4 regions of the Bacillus sp. BSL6 genome follow, and region 1 is predicted to be linked to each of the others. Evidence: riboswitches for the same ligand, from Rfam matches in the RefSeq annotation. Region 1 holds a riboswitch; each other region holds the start of a gene.
What was found. A riboswitch is a leader RNA that binds a small molecule or an ion and turns the genes downstream of it on or off. The one in region 1 is predicted to bind S-adenosylmethionine.

Region 1 (5,793 bases):
ACAAGCATTTATTCAAGTTGGTACGAAGATTTTAAATAGAAAAGAGCCTATTAAGCAAGCTGCTTAATAGGCTCTTTCTGTTTTATGATACGAGATGCTACTTCGCATCTCCTTCAATTCGATAGTTTGCTTTCAAACAATCTATTTCTTCATACCCTTGCAACGTATGTAGAATATAATCATAATCAGCAAGAGAAGCACGATGCGTTACAATTACAATTTCAGCTTTTCCTTTCTCTTCAAGTGGCATTTGAATAATTTTTTCAAAGCTAACGCCACGCTCAGAGAATAACGAAGTAATTTTTGCAAATACACCAATTTCATCTTTCACATGAAGTCTTAAAAATTTCTTCACAACAATTTCGTCTGGCTCTTTTAATACTTTTTGATATTGCGGGACTACAGCACTATTTCCTGTTACCCCTAATCTAATATTTTGCATTACAGCTACTAAATCAGAAACAACAGCTGTTGCTGTCGGTAAACTCCCTGCACCTGGTCCATAAAACATCGTTTCTCCAACTGCTTCACCATACACATATACAGCGTTATATTCGTTTTGCACGGCCGCAAGAGGATGTGTATTTGGTAGTAATGTCGGTTCAACTGTAACCTCTAATTTTTCACCATCTCGCTTCGCAAGACCGATTAATTTAATCGTGTACCCTAAACTCTTACTGTATTCAATATCTTCCTCTGTAATAGAAGTAATCCCTTTTACCTTCACATCTCCAAGCTCTACATTTGTAGAGAAACCAAGAGTAGCCAAAATCGTCATTTTTCTTGCTGCATCTAAACCTTCTACATCTGATGTTGGATCTGCTTCTGCAAATCCAAGTTGCTGGGCTTCTTTTAACACGTCGTTATATGCTCTCCCTTCATCTGACATTTTCGTCAAAATAAAATTTGTCGTTCCATTTACAATTCCCATTACTTTCGTAATAAGATCTGAAGAAAGTCCTTCTACGATACTTCTTAAAATCGGAATTCCTCCGGCTACACTTGCTTCATAAAACAAATCTGCTTTATTATCTTTTGCTACCGCTAATAGTTCCGCCCCATGTAACGCCATTAAATCTTTATTAGCAGTCACAACATGCTTCCCGCTTTGTAAAGCTTGTAAAATATATGATTTTGCATCATCAATGCCACCCATTACTTCGATGACAACGTCAATATTTGGATTATCTAAAATTTCATGTGCATCTTGTGTTAATAGAGTAGAAGGTACCTCTACTTCTCTCTCTTTTTCAATATTTTGTACTAGTACTTTCGTTACTTTCACAGGACAACCTACTTGGTGTATAAGCCGCTCTTGATGATCTGTAATGATACGAACTACACCGCTACCAACTGTCCCAAGACCTAATAAGCCAACTTGAATTTCTTTCATAATACTGTCCACCCCTCAAAAATTGTGTTTAGATGAAATTATATGAGTAAAAAATCTGAAAAACAATGTTTTTCGAACATTCGGAAAAATATAAGTTAATCTTTACAAAGAAAACGTTGCCACGTGCGACACAATCTTTTTTTATAATACATAAGGGGTTTCTTGATACACGTAATAATTCAGCCAATTAGAGAATAATAGATTCCCATGGCTCCTCCACCGTACAAGCGGCTTCTCATTTGGATTATTATGTTTAAAATAGTTTTTCGGCACATCAATATTTAACCCTTTGTCACGATCTCGTTCGTATTCTTGCTTTAACGTATCACAACTATATTCACTATGACCGAGCGCAAACACTTGTCTTCCTTCTTGCCCAATAACAAGATGAACGCCCGCTTCCTCAGAGTTGGCTAATAACGTTAACTCCTTCACTTCTCTAATGTCACTCTCTCGTACTTCCGTATGACGAGAATGCGGGGCAAAAAATAACTCATCAAACCCTTGTAACAATTTCACATGTTGCTCACGAACTTCATGTTCAAATACACCAAACATTTTTTCCTTAAGAGGATACTTTTGAACGCCATAATGATGATACAAACCAGCCTGTGCCCCCCAGCAAATATGAAGCGTAGATGTTACATTCGTTTTTGAATACTCCATAATACGTTTAAGCTCTTCCCAATAATCTACCTCTTCAAAAGAAAGGGTTTCAACTGGTGCTCCTGTAATAATGAGTCCATCAAATTTCTCATTCTCAATATCACGGAATGTTTTATAGAAACTCATTAAATGTTCCTGTGCGACATTACGAGACAAATGCGATTCCATATGAAGTAAATGAACATCTAATTGCAACGGTGTATTTCCAATTAAACGAAGTAATTGCGCTTCTGTTTCTTGCTTTGTAGGCATTAAATTTAATATAGCAATTTTCAATGCCCGGATATCTTGTGTTTCTGCTCGCTCTTTTGTCATTACAAAAATATTTTCCTCCTGCAACACTTTGCGAGCTGGCAAATCTTTATCAATTATGATCGGCATGTTGTTTGCCTCCGACTAGCGCTGCTTCTAAATCTGCAATAATATCCGAAACATCTTCTATACCAACTGATAAACGAATTAAATCTGATGTGACGCCAGCTAAGCGCTGATCTTCGGCACTTAATTGTCTATGCGTTGTACTAGCAGGATGTATAACGCAAGTTCGCGCATCAGCCACATGCGTTACGAGAGTTGCTAGTTTTACATTTGCGATAAATTCTTTTGCTGCTTCTAATCCTCCCTTAATGCCGAATGTTAAAACACCACTAGCACCTTTTTTCAAATACTTTTGTGCTAACGAGTAATTTTCATTACTATTTAATCCCGGATAGTTCACCCATTCAATACGTTCATGATCAGCAAGCCATTTAGCAACTGCAAGAGCATTTTCACTATGACGCTCCATTCGTAAATGCAATGTTTCTAAGCCGATATTGCTAATATACGCATTAAATGGGCTCATACAATTTCCGTAGTCTCTTAATAATTGAACACGTGCCTTCACAATATAAGCTGCTGCACCAAAATTTTGAACGTAACTTACGCCGTGATAACTTGGATCCGGTTCAACTAGTTCAGGATATTTCCCGTTTGTCCAATCGAAGTTCCCTCCGTCAATTACAATGCCACCTAACGAACTTGCATGCCCATCAATATATTTCGTCGTAGAATGAACGATAATATTTGCTCCATGTTCAAATGCTTGGCATAAATAAGGAGTTGCTAATGTATTATCCACGATAAAAGGTACTTCCAACTCTTTCGCTGCATCTGAAAGTTCTTTGAAATTTAAAACATTCATCGCCGGATTTCCTAGCGATTCTGCATAAACGAGTTTCGTCTTATCATTAGCAAGGGCCACAATTTCATCAGCAGTTAAATTCGGATTAAAGAATGTAACATCGATACCAAGTTTACGCAAACTCACTCCAAATAAATTAAACGTCCCGCCATAAACTGTGGAAGAACAAAGCAAGTGGTCTCCGCTACTACAAATATTTAAAACAGCAAGCATAATAGCAGCTTGCCCAGAAGCCGTTGCAACAGCTCCTACGCCACCCTCTAAATCTGCTAGCTTTTGCTCAAATGCAGCTAAAGTAGGATTTCCAATACGCGTGTAGATATATCCTTCTGCCTCTAAATTAAATAATGCTGCTAAATCATCCGAAGTATCATATTTATAAGTTGTACTTTGATAAAGCGGTAAAACACGCGGTTCTCCATTCTTTGGCGTATAGCCACCTTGCACACAAATCGTTCCTTTCCCCCATGATTCTCCCATTTCTCATTCTCCTTTCTTTTATACAAAATAAAAAACTGCCCCTTTCCTGAAAACAAGAAAGGAGCAGTTTGAAAACACGCTCTAAAGGCTCTTTCTTATCTTTCAGGATTACTACCTGCAGGATTTGGCACAATTCCGTTATACGGCTGTTGCCAAGGTTTCATCGGGCCTGTCCCTCCACCTTTTCTTGATAAGACTATGCAATTACCGTTGATTTTATAGCAATAATTTCCTAATGTCAATTAGTTTTTCTGAATGTTCTAAATTAAATACAAAGAACTTAATGTACATAACAAAAGAAATATATTCTATATCCATTTGAAAAAGACCTTTTAAAACCTCCGCTTAATTTACTATTACCAATGCTTGGGGCAGCTACTATCGGAAATGCATTTCCACTTCCAAAACATAACGAAACTACAAATTAAAAAAATAGGCAATGTGGACAAAAGTTCCACTGCCTATTCTCATTACACATGTTGCTTCAATAATGCATATAACTCCTCAAAATTATGCACTTCATATGTCGGTATAATCCCACTATCATTTAATTTCCTTTCTGGATTAAACCAACAAGTATCAATTCCCGCTACATATCCACCTTTCATATCAGCGCTTAACGAATCCCCAATAATGAGCCCTTCTTCAGGCACAAAGTTAGGAATCCTTTCAAAAACATAATCAAAATACTCTTTCATCGGCTTTTGATAACCTGTATCTTCAGAAACGAAAATATCTTGAAACAAGGCATGTAACCCTGCATTACGTAATCGTTTATCTTGCGTCTTAGAAATACCGTTTGTCACTATATATAAATCGTACTCACTTTGAATTTGATTTATAAATTGTAAAGCACCTTCCATGAGCTGATTTCCTTCTTCTAAGTAACTGCGATAATTATTTTCGAATAATATCCCATCTACTTCTTCCCCGTATTCTTTAAACAAAATTGAAAATCGTGTATTTACAACTTCATCACGATTTATTTCACCTTCTTCAAAAGCAGTCCAAAGACTTTTATTAATTTTTTTATATTGCGCTTCAATCTCGCTAGTTAGAGACATCCCTTTCTCTTCAAAAAGCATACGTAATGCCGATTTTTCTGCCTTTTGAAAATCCAACAATGTATCATCTACATCGAATAATAATGTTTTATATTTTTTCATAAGCCCTTCACACTCTCTTTTCTACAAAAACAAATTTACGTAAATCGTATCATTCTTTCTTGTAAAAATAATAGGAGATATCTCATACTAAACATGAGGTGAAAACATGAAAGTCAGCAGAAATAGCGAAGAAATCTCTCATTACATACAAACTTACAATTTCCATACTCTTTTTTCTTTTGATATCTTACCGTATGCTGAACTACATTCCTTTCAGAAGAGAGAAAAGATATGTAATGAAGGGGTCGATGTTCCTTATCTTTATTACTTAATTTCTGGGAAAGCAAAAATATATATGAGTCACAAAAACGGAAAGGTCTCCTTGATTAACTTTATTCAGGCACCTTCGTTCATTGGGGAATTAGGATTAATTGGCGTAGAATCTGTTACGAAAACGGTGGAAGTAATTGAAGATTGTATATGCTTAGCGCTTCCTCTTAAAGATTGTCAGCATCTTTTGTTACAAGATGCTACCTTTCTACAGAAACTATGCAAATTTATCGGTGAGAAAACCATTACCCGAACAGAAAGTTATGCTAAAAATAATAGTTATCCGTTCGAAAATCGATTAGCGGCGTTTATTCTATTAACAGAACAAAATAACAGTTATATAGAAAAACATACTGAGGTTTCGGAATACTTAAATGTTAGCTACCGTCACCTTTTATATGTATTAAACCAATTTTGCCAACAAAATTACTTAAAGAAAGATGGAAGAACCTATTACATACAAGATCGAATTCAGTTAGAAAAACTAGCTGACGAACTTAAAATATAAAAAAGTAGCATTAACGTTTATCTGTTAATGCTACTTTTTTGAGTGACGATTCTATTTTCAATTAAAATTTACTTGCTACTTTAGCTGCTTCTTCAAGACCAGCTGCAATGATTTCTTCTGCTTTATC
Region 2 (5,793 bases), on a different contig from region 1:
TTTAAGATGCCTCTTTCTTGAAAAATGCGTATTGCTTTACTTTTCGACCTCACTAAAAGAAGAATTTTAACATCCTCTTTGGCTAATTCTTTCACTAATTGCTTTCCAATAAAGCCTGTTCCACCAGTTAAAAATACTGTTCTCATATAAGATCCCCTTTTTAGTACTATTTAGTACTAATTTGATGTAAAAAAAATGCTTCTTTTATCGAAGCAATTTTAAAAAATGATCTGCTGTTTTCGTGATTACAGTTGCATCCTTCAATGTTTCTGAAATAAATAACGCTCCTTCAAGATTTGTAATAAAAAGTGATGCAACCTCATCAATATGAATCGTATTTCTGAATTCCCCATTCTCTACCCCTTGTTTAAGTAATAGAGAAACTTTCTTTTGTAATCCTGTAAAAAAAAGACCTATCTTTTCTTTTATTTGCGTGGCCTGTGTAGGACTTTGAATATAAAGAGTAATAAATGGACAGCTTCCCTTATACTCTCTCGATTGAACTCCTTGTGATAATTGCTTTAAAAACAGTTGGATACGATCTTCAACTAAAAATTGGTTCTGAGAAAGTACGTCATCAATTGCAGATTGATACATTTCAATCCAATAATCAACGACCGCTTCTAATAATACTTCCTTATTAGAAAAGTGATAATACACATTAGACTTTGAAACTTTGCTTACACGTACTAATTCATCCATACTTGTATAAGCAAACCCTTTTTCTAAAAATAATGTTGCAGCTACTTCAATCACACGTTTTTGATTCATTAATTTTACCTTTGTCATAATTAGAACTATATAGTACTAATTTAAATATTGCAAGTATTTATGTTAATTTTTAAAAAAGTTTGATTACAAAAGTTCCACTAACATTGATTTTACTGCAAAAGAATCTTATTTTGAATAAAGTTGAACTGCCCCCCGAAATTGTTCATTCACTATCGTCTAATAGAGGTCACCATACATACCCATAAACTTAAGAAAAAGAAATGCCCCCTTATTCAAGTTACCTAGCAAAAAAATCACGTTTTAATAGACTTCTTTATCATCCCTAACTTTCTATAAATTACCGGATATGAAACGAGGATCGTCTCATATCTAGTAATTTACTTGATTAGCTTGATGGATATGTATTAGTGCCCCTATAAACAAAACCCACCAGAAACATCTAAAATCTGCCCCGTTACCCAGCGGCTATCAGAAGAAGCAAGGAATGCGACTGCATCTGCAATATCTTCAACTTGCCCTATTCGACCAAACACAGATGAATTCGTAGCAAAATTTCGTATTTCTGGATTATCTAGCAATTTCGCATTTATATCTGTCTTCGTATATCCAGGCATAATTGTATTCACTGTTATACCTCTTTCTCCAAGATGTTTAGCTAGAGGAAGTGTCATCGTATTTAATGCACCTTTACTTAAGCCGTATGCAATGGACCCTGTAAAACCAAGTCTTACTTCAGCTGATGAAATGTTAATAATGCGCCCTTCTGCTCGTAGTAACGGTAATGTTTGCTGAATTAAAAAGAATGGCGCCTTAATATTTACGGCCATAATTTCATCAAAAACTTCTTCTGTCGTATTTTCAATCGTCCCTTGTGTACCTATCCCTGCATTGTTTACTAAAATATCAATCTCTAATGTACCAACTCTTATTTGTAATTCATTCTTTAATTGTTCTACTAGCTTTTTGACACCATCAATTGATTTGAGATCTGCTTCAATTAAGAACGCCTTTCCTCCATTAGATTCAATCTCACAAATTGTTTCATCTGCAGCTGACTTATTTCGGCCGTAGTGAATCGCAACTAATGCACCGTCGTTTGCCAATCTCATCGCAATCGCGTGACCAATTCCTCGACTCGCTCCTGTTACTAACGCTACTTTCCCATCAAGATTCTTCATTTTTTCCATCCTTCCTAAATTTACGTTTGATAAAAACCTACACTTATATTTTTATGTAAAAACCAATTATTTTAAATATAGATTTATAGGTAATTTAGTTCGTTCACTTATGATATTATAGTTATAGTTTGTGATTCACTTAAAAAAATAAAATAAGGAGGCTACACAATGCAAAATGCAGTAAAACTAGATGAAATCGACCATAAAATAATGAACTTGTTGTATGAAAATGCGAGAATTTCTGTTTCAGAAATAGGAAGAATTATATCCATGACGCAGCCTGCTGTAAAGGAGCGTATGAATAAACTTGAAGATCAAGGCGTTATAGCGGCTTACCGAACGAAATTTGAGCCTTCTAAAATTAATAAAAACATTCAAGCATTCATCATGTTTAAAACGAGCCAATGCTCTGATTTTATCCAATATTGTAATGCCGCTCCTGAAGTAACAGATTTATATCGAATTAGCGGGGAATTTAATTATATGATGAAGGTCATGAGCGATTCGATGGATTCTCTCGCTGCATTTTTAGACTCTTTAATGCAATTCGGCTTATCGTCTCCTTTAATTGTTTTAAAGAGTGAGTTTGAGGAGAAATTGTCGTTCTAATAAAGTGATAGGCACCAGCTTTCCAAAAAAGAAAAAGGAGTGGATCATCCACTCCTTTCAATCACCTATCCCTGATTTCTCTGCGCCTCTCTAAACTCCTCCTTCACCTTCTCTAACAACCCTTCTTCCGTAATTAATCGATACGCCGTATTTGCTAATGCTTTTGCGGATGTAATTAATGCTTTATCCCCTAATTCTGAACGTGCCGCTTCTCTAAATTCATTCGTATGTGCAATTAAATCATCTGGGCCGATTTTAATGTACGGGTGGATTGTCGGTACAACTTGGCTAACGTTTCCTACATCGGTTGAACCAATACCAAATCTTTCTTTACGATTTACGTCTTCCCCGAGTAATTCTAGTTCTTCCGCTACGATGTCGTTATATGTTTTTGTTACGAGTAGTTCATCGATTTCATTTTGGAATTGATGGATTTTTACTTTTGTACCTGTTGCTAGTGCTGCCCCTTGTGCGATATTTTTTACTTTTTCTGTTACTTCCGCACATCTTTTTCGCGTTGCTGCACGAATGAAGAACCTTGCTGCAGCGTAGTCAGGAATAATGTTAGGTGCTTTTCCTCCTTCTGTAATCACGCCATGAATTCTCACATCTGACGGAAGTTGTTGTCGAAGTGCGTTAATACTGTTGTACAGCTGAATCACCGCATCTAATGCGTTAATTCCTTCTTCAGGTGAAGCTGCAGCATGAGCTGTTTTTCCGTAAAAATGAAAATCAAGTGGATCGACTGCTAGTGAAGGACTCGTTGTTGCTGTCTTTCCACTCGGATGAATCATAAGCGCTGCATCAATATTTTTAAATAAGCCTGCCTTTACATAACTCGATTTTGCGCTACCGTTCGGTCCTCCTTCTTCAGCTGGTGTTCCGAACACGACAACCTCCCCGCCAATTTCTTCAAGCGTTTCTGATAATGCGATCGCTGCCGCAACGCTAATGGTGCCGATTAAATTGTGACCACACGCATGACCAAGTCCTGGTAAAGCGTCGTACTCCGCTAAAAATGCGATTGCTGGTCCTTGTTTTCCAGAGCTTTTTCGCGCAATAAATCCCGTTTCATGTCCAGCTATATTGTGCTGCAACTGAAATCCTGCACTACCTAGTAATAAACTTAACGTTCTAGATGCATAAAACTCTTGGTTACCGATCTCCGGATTCGCATGAATATCATGACTTGTTTCTATGTACTTTTCCTTATTTCTTTCGATACTCTCTTCAATTGTTTTTCTTTGTGACGCTACTCCTGTCGCTCCCATTTTTCTTCCTCCTTTTATTTTCACGTAAAAAAGCCTCTTTCTAAAAGATAGAAAGAGGCTTCTGTATATACAGTCAAAATGAGCTTCTTTCTTATCTTTCAAGTTACCTTGCTGGAATTGGCACAGTATTCATAACGAATCCGCTGCCGAGGTATCATAGGGCCAGTCCCTCCACCTCTCGTGATAAGAATTTTCATAAAATTATATTAAATTACATTCATTCTAAGTTCATTTCAAATAAAAGTCAAGGAATTCCTATCCGAATTTACCGAATATCTAAAAATCCTTTTAATACACCAATTGTCTCAGGTGCTTGCAGTCTTGCACATACGTACGGAAATTCCGTACTCCCTTCAAATATCATTTGAGATGTGAGCGGTGCGCCTGCCCAGAAGATTTCATCATCAATTACGATAAACGGGAAAGCTTTATTTTGTCTTTGTAACTTTACATTTTTCAGTGGAACTGGTCCGTCACTATACACTGTTATCTGTGCATTTGTACGCATTAACGCTTGCCATACTCGCTTATCCACTTGTTTTGTACTTGGAAGCGAAATAATAATTTTTCGTTTTGCTGCTAAAATATCTTTTAATAGCCCTTTCGTTTCCTCAAGATTCATTTCCATAAACCAGCGTAATCGTTTCGATATTTTTCGTTCCCACAATTGTCTTGATGTCGTGCGATCATACACATCTCCGTGACGTTCTATATGAGCTGTTAATTGTGACAACGCTTGTTTTCTCGAAAGATTTTTACGCATATAATGGCAATCTGATAATTGAATGAACTTCCCTCTCGCTCTCGTCACTGCAACGTTGACGAGGCGATGGTTTTTATGGTCAAAGAATAATACGCCAGGTCGTTCTTGCGGATAACTATCTACTGTATCAAAAATCATCATATCTCTTTCAGATCCTTGGAACTTATGAACTGTCGCTGCTAAAACAGGTATGTTTTGATATTTCGTTCTCTGTAACATTTCTCTAATACACGTTGATAAAAAGCGAGACTGCGCTCTGTAAGGCGTCACAACACCAATGGATTGCACACCATCTAACAGTCCGATTAACATCATTTGCATTGCTACTAAACCAGACATAATGTTGAAACGAGATCCTGAAGCAGCGTCTTTTAACGAAAAAGCTCCCATTTGGCTCGTATCAAATAAAACATTTGCTTCATTTGCGAACGGCTGCAATTGCGCAAGTTCTTTACGTTCTGAAACAGACGGATGGTCGTATACTCTATTTTTATAAATAAATGAGTTTGTAAACTTAGATATATCCGCATGCATACGTCTTTGTTCTTGCAACATAAACAGGTTCGGATGTGCTTCTGATTTATTAACAGACTCAACAATCCCAGCATGGTAAAACATATCTTCGCCAAGCCATTTTCGAACGAGTTCATGGTTGGCCATCGCAATTGGAGGTAACTGTAAAAAGTCACCACAAACGACGATACGTTTTCCAAGTGAAGCAGCTAATGCAATTTGGGGAACGAACGCCATACTCACTTCATCTACGACAACTAAATCAAATGTACGCTCATAAATAAGTGAATCAATGGCACATTTCGATAAAGTTGCGCCGATTACTTTCGCATTTTCAATGTATTCTTTTTCTACTTCTTTAATTTTCGCTCTCTGTTTTCGAAGATCACTTTCAATCTCCTGCATACGCTTCTTATCAGCAGATGTTGCTTTATACGATAAAATCTTTTCACGAAGATCTTGTCGTGTCTCTTCTAAATAGAGTCTCTCCTCACCCCAAGACCCGTTCGTCGTTTCAACCAACTTCGACGCAAGTAACGTTTCATGATTTCGTATATGTTCGTGTTGACTATAACCGTAACGAACAATTTCACCAGGCGTCCATTTCTTTTTCTTTTCAATTTGCTTCGTTACTTCACTCATTAATACGTCTACTGCCGCATTACTATGAGCTAACACAAGTACTGATTTCCCTTTTTGATAATGAGCCGAAATAATACGTGATAAA
Region 3 (5,793 bases), on a different contig from region 1:
TTGAAGTTTAATTGACCTGCAAAGTCTACTTGCACAATTCCTTTCACATAAGAACGTTCTAAATAAGATTCGCCTTTTTGGTAAAGGGGAGCGATAACAGAGTCTTTAAATAATATTTTTTCAGATGCTAGTAATGCTTCCCAGCGAGCTTTTTCATCACCAGCTAAAGTCGTTTTCACTTTTTCAATTGTTTCATCGAATTCCTTATTAGAGTAATGATCTAAGTTGTAAGGGTTATTCGTTGTAAACAATTCAAGGAATGTAATTGGGTCAGCAAAGTCAGGGCTCCAGCCATCAATACCGATTTCATAGTCACCTTTTAATAAAAGTGAAACTTGTTGTTTACGTGGTTGTGGTTTCACATTTACTGTTAATCCATCTAAATTCTTTTCTAGTTGTCCTTTTAAGAACTCACCAGTTTTCTTATCAAGGTCAGCATCACTTGTTAATAATTCTAATGTTATCTTTTCAGAACCAAGCTCTTGTTTCGCCTTTTTCCATAACTCTTGTGCAGATTTTGTATCAACTTTGGTTAAATCCCCGTTTATAGTACGGAAGTCTTTTCCATCAGGCCCTTTTGCAAAGTTTTTTGGAACGAGACCAAAGGTTGGTGTAGAGCCATCATTTAATAACGTATTTACAAAGGATTTTCGATCAATTGTTTGATCGATTGCTTGGCGTGCAGACACGTTTTGTAGTACTTTGTTTTGTTGGTTCATACGTAAAAATTGTACGCCTACGTTCGGGCGTTCTTTAAAGTTCGCATCTTTTTTATATTTATCAACGAAGTCGGATGTTAATTTTATACGGTCTAATTGTTTTGATTCGAATAGGTTTACTTCTGTTGATTTTTCTTTTACGACGTTAAAATTGATTTCCTCTAGTTTGACAGTATCTTTATCCCAATAGGTAGGGTTTTTCTTGAATTTAAAGCTTTGTTCATGCTTCCAATCGCTTAGTGTAAAAGCGCCGTTGTACAAGATTGTATTGTCTTCTAAAGCGTACTTATCACCTTGTTTTTTAAAGAATTCCTCGTTAATTGGTAGAAATGTTGGGAACGCTGTTAAGCTAATAAAATATGGAACAGGGCGTTCTAATTCTACCTCAAATGTATGGTCATCAACTGCTTTTACACCAAGTTGGTCGGCTGGAAGTTCTTTGTTGTTAATTTTTGTTGCATTTTTAATATCAAAGAATAGAAATGCATATTCAGAGGCTGTTGCTGGATCGACAGCTCTTTGCCAAGCGAAGACAAAATCTTTCGCTGTAACAGGAGTACCGTTTGACCATTTTGAATCTCGCAGGTGGAATGTGTATTTCGTTTTATCACCACTTACTTCATGAGATTTTGCAACACCAGGGACAGGTTTATTACCTTCACCAAGGTTATACAAACCTTCAAATACGTTTCTCATTACTTGACCAGAATCAGTATCTGTAGCACGAGCTGTATCCATTGTTCGTATTTCAGTAGGTGAAGATAAGTTTAAAACTTGTTTACTAGGCGCCTCGTCTTTTGCATTTGCTCCGCTTGCTTCGTTTTTATAACTACCGCAACCAGTTAATAAAATACTTACTCCTACAACTGATGCAATACCGGGTACAAACTTCTTTTTCATTTGATTTTCCTCCTAAATAATTAAGTTTGGATGATGATGAGGGAAATGAAAAATAAAAAATCCCTCTTTTCGTATTGAGAAAGAGGGATTTTTACGTACAAGTTATGCACCCGTATATAAACGAAGTCCCTCATTCTATCTTTCAAGCTATAAAGCTTGCAGGAAGTGGCACAGTATTCAAAAATGAACCTGCTGCCGAGGTTTCAAAGGGCCAGTCCCTCCACCTCTCTTGATACAATGAGTAAACGAATAAACTTTATTAATTTTTGTGTTTCTTTGATAATTCAAAATCTTACACCTTGGATGATGAAGTGTCAACTGAATGAAATATAGTTTAAATTTTCAGTTTTCTTAAATGAAAAACCACTGCATATGGCAGTGGTTTTTCTACTAGAAGTTAAAGTTATCTGGATCTGGACCAACGCGACGATCTTCATTTAAAGCTTGAATTGCTTTCATATCATCAGCACTTAATTCAAAGTCGAAGATGTTTGCATTTTCAATAATACGATGTTCTTTAATTGATTTAGGAATTGTTACAACTTCGTTTTGTAAATCCCAGCGTAAAATAATTTGCGCAGTTGATTTATTATATTTTGTCGCAATTTCTTGCAACGTTGGATTATCTAGTAGTTGTCCTTGCATTAACGGTGACCAAGCTTCAAGCTGGATATTATGTTCTTTACAGAAAGCGTGCAACTCTTCTTGTGCTAGACGTGGGTGGTATTCCACTTGATTGACCATTGGCTTAATTTCAGCAATTTCAAATACGTCTTGTAAGTGGTGAATATGGAAATTACTCACCCCAATTGCACGAACACGGCCGTCTTTATAAAGTTTTTCTAACGCTTTCCATGATTCAGTATATTTCCCTTTTACAGGCCAATGTACTAAATATAAATCTAAATACTCTAGTCCTAATTTTTCTAATGTAGTTTCAAATGCTTGAAGTGTTGTTTCATACCCTTGATCGCTATTCCATACTTTTGATGTAATAAATAATTCTTCACGTGAAACACCTGATTCACGGATTGCTTGGCCAACGCCTTCTTCATTTTGATAAATTGCTGCAGTATCTATACTGCGGTAGCCATTTTTAATTGCTGCTTTCACAGACTCGATTACTTCTGAACCATCTTCTACTTTAAAAACACCTAAGCCGAACCAAGGCATTTTTACACCGTTATGTAATGTTGTATAGTCTTTTAAACTTGTTAAACTCATATTATTTCCCCCTAGCTTTTTTGTTTGTCGCTTCTACTGCTTTTTGAATTGCCTCTGAAAAATTATATTCATATAAAGCTTTGAGACCTTCAGCTGTGGAACCACCTGGCGTTGTTACTTGTTCACGGAGGTTAGCTGGATCTTGTGTTTGTTCAAGCATAGAAGCAGAGCCAGAAATCATTTGAATGACAAGGTGTTTTGCGGTTGCTTCATCGACTCCATAACTTTTTGTTGCTTCAATTAAACTTTCAGCAAAGTAATAAAGGAAGGCTGGTGCACTTCCAGTAACTGCAGTAAGTTGATGAACTTCTTCCTCGGTACAAAGTTGCGAAGTACCAATGCCCCCTAAAAGCAATTGCAGGGTTTCTTGATCAGTCTCGTTTACGAATTGTCCCATCGTGTATAAGGAGATAGACTTACCAATTTCAGCAGCTGTATTTGGCATAATCCAAGCAACAGGCGTTCCTTTAGGAAGTCTTTCTTCTAAATAAGATGGGCCGATGCCGGCAGCTACCGTTACGACAAGTTGATTCGATAGTAACGGAGATAACTCTGCTAATAATTCTTCATGTGCAGAAGGCGGCATTGCTAAAACAATCGTATCAACAGATGTAACATGATGCTTCCAATCTGTGGTAGTAGACACATTATATCGCGCTCGTAATTGATCTAGCTTTTCTACGTTACTTCGGTTAGAAACGATAATCTCTTCGATGTATTCTTTGCTTGTTTTAAGTAATCCGGAAAATATAGCTTCTGCCATACGACCAGCACCAATAAATAGAATTCGATGTTTAGTTAGCATATCCTCTATTCCTTTCTAGTGGAGATATGTTATAAAAAACGATACCATTTTTAAGAGAATTTTGTAAAAAGAAAAGGCTTATTGTAGATGGAATAGATAATGAAAAGTAGGGAATTAATGGTGAAAGGGAGAGTGATTCCTTATACTGGTGATAGGGAATTTATTACACATCTGGGGAGAGATGATTATGATTAGAAGTCCGCTCTTTTTACTCATTACTAGTATTATTTGTGTATTGGTTGGATTGTATATTCAATCGAGCTATATTGAAATCTTTGCATCGGTCATGGGAATTATTAATGTTTGGCTATTAGCAAGAGAAAAAGTATCCAACTTTTTATTCGGTATGATTACCGTTGCGGTATTTCTGTATATTTTTATTACACAAGGTTTATATGCAATGGCAGTATTGGCAGGTTTTCAATTTATATTTAATGTATATGGTTGGTATCATTGGATTGCACGTAGTGGGGAGGAAGAGGTAAAAGCAACAGTTCGTTTAGATTTGAAAGGTTGTATTTTTTATATAATCTTTATTTTAGTTGCATGGATTGGTTGGGGGTATTATCAAGTCCATTACTTAGAATCAACAAGTCCATATTTAGACGCTTTAAATGCTGTACTAGGATTAGTAGCTCAATTTATGCTAAGTCGAAAAATCTTAGAAAACTGGCATTTATGGATTTTATATAATGTAGTTAGTATTTCAATTTATATCTCCACTGGGTTATACGTTATGCTAATATTAGCTGTTATTAATCTCTTTATATGTGTAGCGGGTTTGCTAGAGTGGAAGAATAATTATAAGGGCCAAAAACATACAAATAATTATATCTAGAAAATAATTAGAATTAAAAAACCCCTGAAGCATATGTGCCTCAGGGGTTTACTAATAGATTATAAGTTTATGCTTTTGTCATACCAAGTAATACAGCGCCGCCGATAATTAAAACACTACCTAGCGCAATAAAGATCAATTGACGTTTCGTTTTCTTTTCGCCTAAGAAGACAATCGCACCAAATGTTGAGATAACGATTCCAGTTTGAGATAATGGGAAGCTTGTTGCTACTCCGACACGTGGTAATGAAAGAAGTAAGAATAAGTTTCCAGTTCCCCATAGTAAACCAGATAAAGCGTTACGGATTGCATATTTGTTAAATGGTTTATGTTTAGATGTCAGTACAACCGCACCAACAAACATACCAACTGCTTGTGGTAAAATAGCAGACCAACCATCGATGTTATACCAACGAATAATAATTACATATACAAGATAGCCAAAAGTAGAAACAATTAAAGTAAGAAGGCCCTTTTTCAATTGTCCTGGTGGCTGAGCATTTTCTTTATCATCTAATGATGTGAATACAACACCAACTACGATTAATAGGATTGCAATCGTTCCCAGAATGATCGTTGTAGTAGTAGTCCACTCACGAAAAGCGATAACCCCAAAGATAGAAGTTGCAACAAGTTGCATACCAGTGGAAATTGTTACAGTAGTTGAAACGCCTAGTTTTTCAACTGTTTTTAATTGGTTTACTTGTCCTAAAGCCCAGAATAAACCTGAAATAAAACCAACAATCAAGATTGTCATTGTTAAAGTTGGTTGAGTAAATACATACATAATTGTTGCGAAGAATAGAGCACCGATTGTCATACCTACCGTTTGGCTATATGCACCACCGCCCATTTTTACGCTTACTAATAAGATGTTTCCCCATGCAATTGCAGGAAGAAGCGCTAATAAAATGTCCATTACAAGACTCCCTTCGTTTTGCTATACCAATATAATTACATATCGTTCTAACGATCGGTAATGCCCCACTACTAGAGTAGAAGATTACCGATCGCTAAAACAGGATGAAGAATTCACGATATAAATGCGTTTTCATTTCTTCATTTTTTCAAACACCTCCATATAATAACAGGAAATTGCCTATTTTAGAAAGTAAATTCAAATAGAATGTATATTTAAATAAAAATTAAAATTCAGTTATTTCCCGGTGGTATATTTTTATTTCCTAAGAAATAAAAAAGCAGCTTCAAAAAGAGCTGCCTTAAGAGTTAGTAATTCTTTTATTAATAAGCTGAATACATAGCAAAAATAGGAGGGACATACTAATAGTGATAACTACTAGTGTCCA
Region 4 (5,793 bases), on a different contig from region 1:
AAAATATTAATATATGGCTTCGCATTTTCATTCTTTGGATCTTCTAAGAAAATTGGATCCTTCGCTGGATCTAATCCAGCTTGACCAGCAACACCGTTATTAATAACTGAAGCTGCTACATCTTTTAATACACGAGGTGTTTGCTGTGCGATAACCGGTGTAATTTTTAACTTCTTCGGATTTTCAGCAATGCCACTTGGATCTCCAAATAGACCAAAGTCTTTTTTAAGCTTTAATAACCCAGCTGCATCAAGAAGTTTTAATGCACGTGCTTGGTTCGTTGGATCATTTGGAATCGCAATTTCTGAACCATCTGGAATTTCATTTGCTTTCTTATGTTTTTCAGAGTATAAACCCATTGGTGCAATTTGCGTTGTACCAACAGCTGTAATATCTAGCTTATGCTCCTTTTTAAATTGCTCTAAGAATGCAATATGCTGGAATGAATTTAATTCAATATCTCCATCAGCTAACGCTTTATTTGGCGTTGTGTAATCAGAGAACTCAACCAGTTTAACTTTAATTCCTTCTTTTTCAGCTTTTTCCTTTACAATTTCCCAAGCGTTTCCATCCGTTCCAGTTACACCAATGCGAACTGTTTTCTCTTTTATTCCTGCATCCGAGCAGCCACTTAACGCCGAAATTCCTACAATTGCTGATAATGCAAATGCTAAAATCTTCTTCATTCTCTTTTCCCCCTCTTCCTTTTTATGATCTGCGTAAAAAGACTTTCGCAAAGTAGTTTCCTAAGTTTTGAGCTAATTGTACGAGAATTATAAGTAAAACGACCGTTACGAACATAACTGATGTATCAAAACGTTGATAACCATATGTCATTGCTAAATCACCAAGACCGCCACCACCGACAAGCCCAGCAACTGCAGAAAATTCAATTAAACCAACTGTCATAAATGTAACACCTAAAATTAATGGTGCTAACGCTTCTGGTACAAGGATTTCAAAAACAATTCTAATTGGTGAAGCACCCATCGCTTGCGCTGCTTCAATTACCCCTTTCGGAACAGAAACAAGATTTGTTTCAACCATTCTAGCGATACCAATTGATGCAACTAACGTCATTGGAAAAATTGCTGCTGCTGTTCCAATTGTCGTTCCGATAACACTTCTTGTTAACGGGCTTAAAGCTACTAAGAAGATAATGAATGGAATCGGACGAATTGTATTAATAATGATATTAAGAATAGAAAAGACCCATTTATTTTCTAAAAAGTTTCCTTTTCTCGTTACATATAAAAGTAAACCTAGAGGTATACCAAGAATTGTAGCGAATATAAGGGTTACAATTACCATTAAGAGGGTATCCCCCGTCGCATCTAGTATGCGCGGCCAAAATATACTCCAATCAACTCGCATGAGCTTCTACCTCCTTCAGCTGCACTTGCAGTCTTAGATGTTGTAATGCTTTTTGAATTTCCCTCTGTTCACCTTGCAATTCTACAAGAAGATTTCCAAATAGCACATTTTGAAGTTCAATAATATTTCCGTACAGTACATTTACATCCACATTATAGTTTTTTGCGATATATGATAGTACCGGCTGTCCTGTTTCCTCACCAGTAAATGTTAGGCGATAAATCTGACCACCATTTTGAATTTTCGCTAAAACACTTTCCGGTAAATGATCATTAATAACAGAACGTACAAAGTTTTGAGTCGTCTTTGTTTTCGGTTGTGTGAAAACATCAAACAGTTTTCCTTCTTCAATAACTTTTCCTTTTTCCATTACAGCTACACGGTGACAAATTTCTTTCACGACATGCATTTCATGTGTAATAAGAAGAATTGTTAAATTGTATTCTCGATTTACTTTCTTTAATAAGTTTAGAATTTCTGTCGTTGTTTCTGGATCTAAAGCTGATGTTGCCTCATCACATATAAGAATATCTGGTGATGTTGCAAGTGCTCTAGCAATACCTACACGCTGCTTTTGTCCGCCTGATAGCTGCTCTGGGTAATTGTTTGCCTTATCTTCTAACCCTACAAACTTCAGCAATTCATTTACTCTTTCTTTTATCTCATTCTTTGGTACTTTTGCTAACCTTAATGGATAAGCAATATTCCCAAACACTGTTCTTGAATTAAATAAATTAAAGCTTTGAAAAATCATCCCGATTCTTTGTCTTAGCTTCCGTAATTCTTTCGTCGATAATGATGTAATCTCTTTATCATCTATTGAAATCGTTCCTGCCGTTGGTCTCTCTAACATGTTTACTAGGCGTAATAATGTACTCTTTCCAGCGCCACTAAAACCAATAATGCCAAAAATTTCGCCTTTCTCAACTGATAACGTTACATCCTCCACCGCATGAACAGATTGCCCACCTGATTCATATACTTTACTTACATTATTAAAAGAAATCATTTTTTCCCCTCCTATATGCTGTAAAAACTTGAAGTAGAGCTCTCGAGGTAAAATAAAAAGTGCTCTCCTTCTTATCAAACATAAAGATAAGAAGGAGAGCACTTATATGTACTCGTTCACATCTTCTCATCTTCCAAGCCCTTATAGGCTTGCTGGAGTTAGCACGGTATTAAAAAACCCGTTGCTGAGGTATCGTAGGGCCAGTCCCTCCACCTCTCTGGATAAGAATGTATCGATTTAATTGTCGTTTAATTAATTCTCATTATAGAACTCAGAATAATAAGAGTCAATACATTTTTTAGAAAAATATTAATTATTTCTTTATTAAAATTTTCAGATGAAAATTTTAATAGAAAATAGTAACCTTTAAAGTTATGTAAACTTCTCCTCTTGCATATTTTTTAAAAGGATAATCTTCTCTACTAATTGAATACCATTATTTGAATATGAAATCGGAGGAAGATAAATATATGAAAACAGCTCTTTTACTCGTTGATATTCAAAATGATTATTTTCCACATGGAAAGATGGAATTGCGTAATCCAGCAGAAGCAAGCGCATATGCTAGTCAGCTACTACAGCTCTTTAGAAAGAAAAACGAACCCATTTTTCATATCCAACATGTAGCAATAAAAGAGGACGCTACTTTTTTCCTACCCAATACAGAAGGTGTACATATTCATGAAAGCGTACGCCCACTTAAAGAAGAAACCGTTATACTCAAACATTATCCAAATAGTTTTCGCGAAACCGATCTTCTAGAGCAATTACAACGTTTAAAGATTGAGCACCTCGTCATATGCGGGATGATGACTCATATGTGTATTGATGCTACCGTAAGGGCTGCCTTTGATTTCGGCTTGCAATGTACTGTTATACATGATGCTTGTGCGACAAAAGATCTTTCTTTTAAGAATGCTACGATACCAGCTGTTTATATTCATAATACAATTTTAGCTAGTTTAAATGGCGTATATGCAAATGTAATGAGTACAGAGGAGTTTTTAGCTACAAAAAAACACTCTCTTCAGTGAGCAAAACCGAAAAGAGTGTTTCTTGTCAAACCATAGATTTTCTTTCAAATTGTATTATACAGGAAATCCTTAAAATGAATACAAAAAAATGTGACTAATAAGTCAACTTTTCTCATTGTTTTATTTCTATTTACATGTTTATCCCGATATGAATAGGTTTTAGCTAGTTCCACTTACCAAATAGTAATATATGGTAAGTGTTTTTTAATGCAAATTAACTAATTTCTCCTATTATTTATCTGTTTGTTTTTGTTTCTTTTTCAAATACTCCGCACGCAATTTTTCAATTTGCTGCTTTTTATCAAATTTGACAGGCGTCTGTTTTTCATGAAACTTCGCGACAGCTACCTGACCTTTGTAATCCAATTGATATTTTCCCACTTTGTTCACCTACTTTTCTTGTCTTTAAAGAGAATCTATTCAGCAAATATAAATATACCTCATTTTGCTGAAGTAAACCTTATTACTTTATTAGTTTTTCTACTGATTACTATGTTAATCCACATATAAAAAATTTTTCAAAAAAAGAGATCTTCGCAGACTGCGAAGATCTCTTCTACTATTTCTTATAAAGTTTCAGAAGTAGTTTTTGCTTGCATGTGAAGCGCTAAGTAGTCAGGACCACCAGCTTTAGAGTCTGTACCAGACATGTTAAAGCCACCGAATGGTTGGTATCCTACGATTGCACCAGTACATCCACGGTTGAAGTATAAGTTACCTACGTGGAAGTCTTCACGTGCTTTTTCAATATGATCACGGTTGTTAGAGATAACTGCTCCTGTTAAACCGTATTCTGTATTGTTTGCAATTGCAAGTGCATGGTCAAAGTCTTTTGCTTTACAGAATGCTACTACTGGTCCGAAGATTTCTTCTTTCATTAGGCGAGCATCTTCTGCAACGTCAGCAACGATTGTTGGTTGGATGAACCAGCCTTTAGAATCGTCTCCTTCGCCACCTGCTAAAATTCTACCTTCTTCTTTACCAATTGCAACATAGCTCATTACTTTATCGAATGCAGCTTGGTCATTAACAGGACCCATGTTTGTACCTAATACAGCTGGGTTAGCAACTTTTAATTCTTTCGTTAATTCAACAGCACGATTTAATACGTGATCGTATACATCTTCGTGGATTACTGCACGAGAACATGCAGAACATTTTTGTCCTGAGAATCCGAATGCTGATGCAACGATAGATTTAGCTGCTAATTCAAGATCTGCTTCTTTATCAACAACGATTGTATCTTTACCGCCCATTTCAGCGATAACGCGTTTTAACCAAATTTGGCCTGGGTTTACTTTCGCTGCGCGCTCATAAATACGGATACCTACATCACGAGATCCAGTGAAGCTAATGAAACGTGTACGAGGGTGATCTACTAAGTAGTCACCAACTTCAGAACCATTACCTGGTACGAAGTTTACTACGCCAGCTGGTAAGCCAGCTTCTTCTAATACTTCCATGAATTTCGCTGCTACTACAGGAGTTGTACTAGCTGGTTTTAGTAATACTGTGTTACCAGAAACTAAAGCAGCTGTTGTCATACCTGCCATAATTGCGAATGGGAAATTCCAAGGAGAAATGATAACACCTACTCCTAATGGAATGTAAGAGAAACGATTATATTCAATTGGACGGCTTTCTACTGGAATTCCGTCTTTTAATTTCAACATTTGACGACCATAATATTCCATAAAGTCGATTGCTTCTGCTGTATCAGCATCTGCCTCATTCCATGGTTTACCTGCTTCTTTTACAAGAATAGCAGAGAATTCATGTTTTCTACGACGAACGATCGCTGCAGCACGGAATAAAATGTCTGCACGCATTTCTGGTTTTGACTTTCTCCAAGTTTGGAATGTTTCATCCGCTACTTGCATTGCTTTTTCAGCTAACTCACGGCTTGCTTTTGAAACGCGACCAACAAGTTCCTCTTTATTTGCAGGGTTTACAGAAACAATTTTGTCTTCTGTAGTGATTTTTTCTCCCCCAATAATTAATGGATAGTCTTGTCCAAGATAAGATTCTACTTTCTTTAAACCTTCTTCAAACGCTAATTTGTTAGCCTCTACTGAAAAATCTGTAAATGGCTCATGTTTGTATGCTACTACCATTATTTTTAGCCTCCCCTTAGAAAAACGTTTACATTTTACAACATTATTCTACACGATAATTTAGATTTATTCAAATATTCCTAGACTTATATTTTAAAAATTAATTAATTTTTAAAATATAATAAAAAAACAGAGTTATACAAATGTATAACTCTACAAAATATGAGTATATTCCAAAACGTTTTTGCTAATCAATAAAATAGTCACTAACAAAAATAAAGTTCTTACATATCCAACACCTTTTTGAACTGCAAACTTCGAT

Region 2: it holds a riboswitch for S-adenosylmethionine, as region 1 does, so the genes downstream of both, RCJ96_RS17130 (M20 family metallopeptidase) here and RCJ96_RS20470 (bifunctional O-acetylhomoserine aminocarboxypropyltransferase/cysteine synthase) in region 1, are expected to answer to the same signal.
Region 3: it holds a riboswitch for S-adenosylmethionine, as region 1 does, so the genes downstream of both, RCJ96_RS24790 (peptide ABC transporter substrate-binding protein) here and RCJ96_RS20470 (bifunctional O-acetylhomoserine aminocarboxypropyltransferase/cysteine synthase) in region 1, are expected to answer to the same signal.
Region 4: it holds a riboswitch for S-adenosylmethionine, as region 1 does, so the genes downstream of both, RCJ96_RS21810 (methionine ABC transporter ATP-binding protein) here and RCJ96_RS20470 (bifunctional O-acetylhomoserine aminocarboxypropyltransferase/cysteine synthase) in region 1, are expected to answer to the same signal.

Annotation. Positions count from the first base shown of each region.
Region 1 is NZ_JAVGCW010000006.1:271,180-276,972, forward strand. It holds gene RCJ96_RS20455 (YczE/YyaS/YitT family protein) at 1-67, shown strand, start outside; gene RCJ96_RS20460 (homoserine dehydrogenase) at 98-1,393, opposite strand; gene metA (homoserine O-acetyltransferase MetA) at 1,535-2,440, opposite strand; gene RCJ96_RS20470 (bifunctional O-acetylhomoserine aminocarboxypropyltransferase/cysteine synthase) at 2,424-3,722, opposite strand; SAM riboswitch class I at 3,815-3,919, opposite strand; gene RCJ96_RS20475 (YjjG family noncanonical pyrimidine nucleotidase) at 4,193-4,888, opposite strand; gene RCJ96_RS20480 (transcriptional regulator YeiL) at 4,995-5,666, shown strand; gene RCJ96_RS20485 (FMN-dependent NADH-azoreductase) at 5,728-5,793, opposite strand, start outside.
Region 2 is NZ_JAVGCW010000005.1:69,407-75,199, forward strand. It holds gene RCJ96_RS17110 (alpha/beta fold hydrolase) at 1-146, opposite strand, end outside; gene RCJ96_RS17115 (TetR/AcrR family transcriptional regulator) at 205-771, opposite strand; gene RCJ96_RS17120 (SDR family oxidoreductase) at 1,146-1,910, opposite strand; gene RCJ96_RS17125 (Lrp/AsnC family transcriptional regulator) at 2,079-2,519, shown strand; gene RCJ96_RS17130 (M20 family metallopeptidase) at 2,585-3,790, opposite strand; SAM riboswitch class I at 3,879-3,980, opposite strand; gene RCJ96_RS17135 (AAA domain-containing protein) at 4,056-5,793, opposite strand, start outside.
Region 3 is NZ_JAVGCW010000011.1:48,646-54,438, reverse strand. It holds gene RCJ96_RS24790 (peptide ABC transporter substrate-binding protein) at 1-1,619, opposite strand, end outside; SAM riboswitch class I at 1,752-1,858, opposite strand; gene RCJ96_RS24785 (aldo/keto reductase) at 2,010-2,843, opposite strand; gene proC (pyrroline-5-carboxylate reductase) at 2,845-3,648, opposite strand; gene pnuC (nicotinamide riboside transporter PnuC) at 3,836-4,486, shown strand; gene RCJ96_RS24770 (GRP family sugar transporter) at 4,554-5,405, opposite strand; gene modB (molybdate ABC transporter permease subunit) at 5,707-5,793, opposite strand, start outside.
Region 4 is NZ_JAVGCW010000007.1:184,684-190,476, forward strand. It holds gene RCJ96_RS21800 (MetQ/NlpA family ABC transporter substrate-binding protein) at 1-686, opposite strand, end outside; gene RCJ96_RS21805 (methionine ABC transporter permease) at 709-1,374, opposite strand; gene RCJ96_RS21810 (methionine ABC transporter ATP-binding protein) at 1,364-2,383, opposite strand; SAM riboswitch class I at 2,507-2,611, opposite strand; gene RCJ96_RS21815 (cysteine hydrolase family protein) at 2,854-3,417, shown strand; gene RCJ96_RS21820 (hypothetical protein) at 3,649-3,798, opposite strand; gene pruA (L-glutamate gamma-semialdehyde dehydrogenase) at 3,984-5,531, opposite strand; gene RCJ96_RS21830 (TSUP family transporter) at 5,685-5,793, opposite strand, start outside.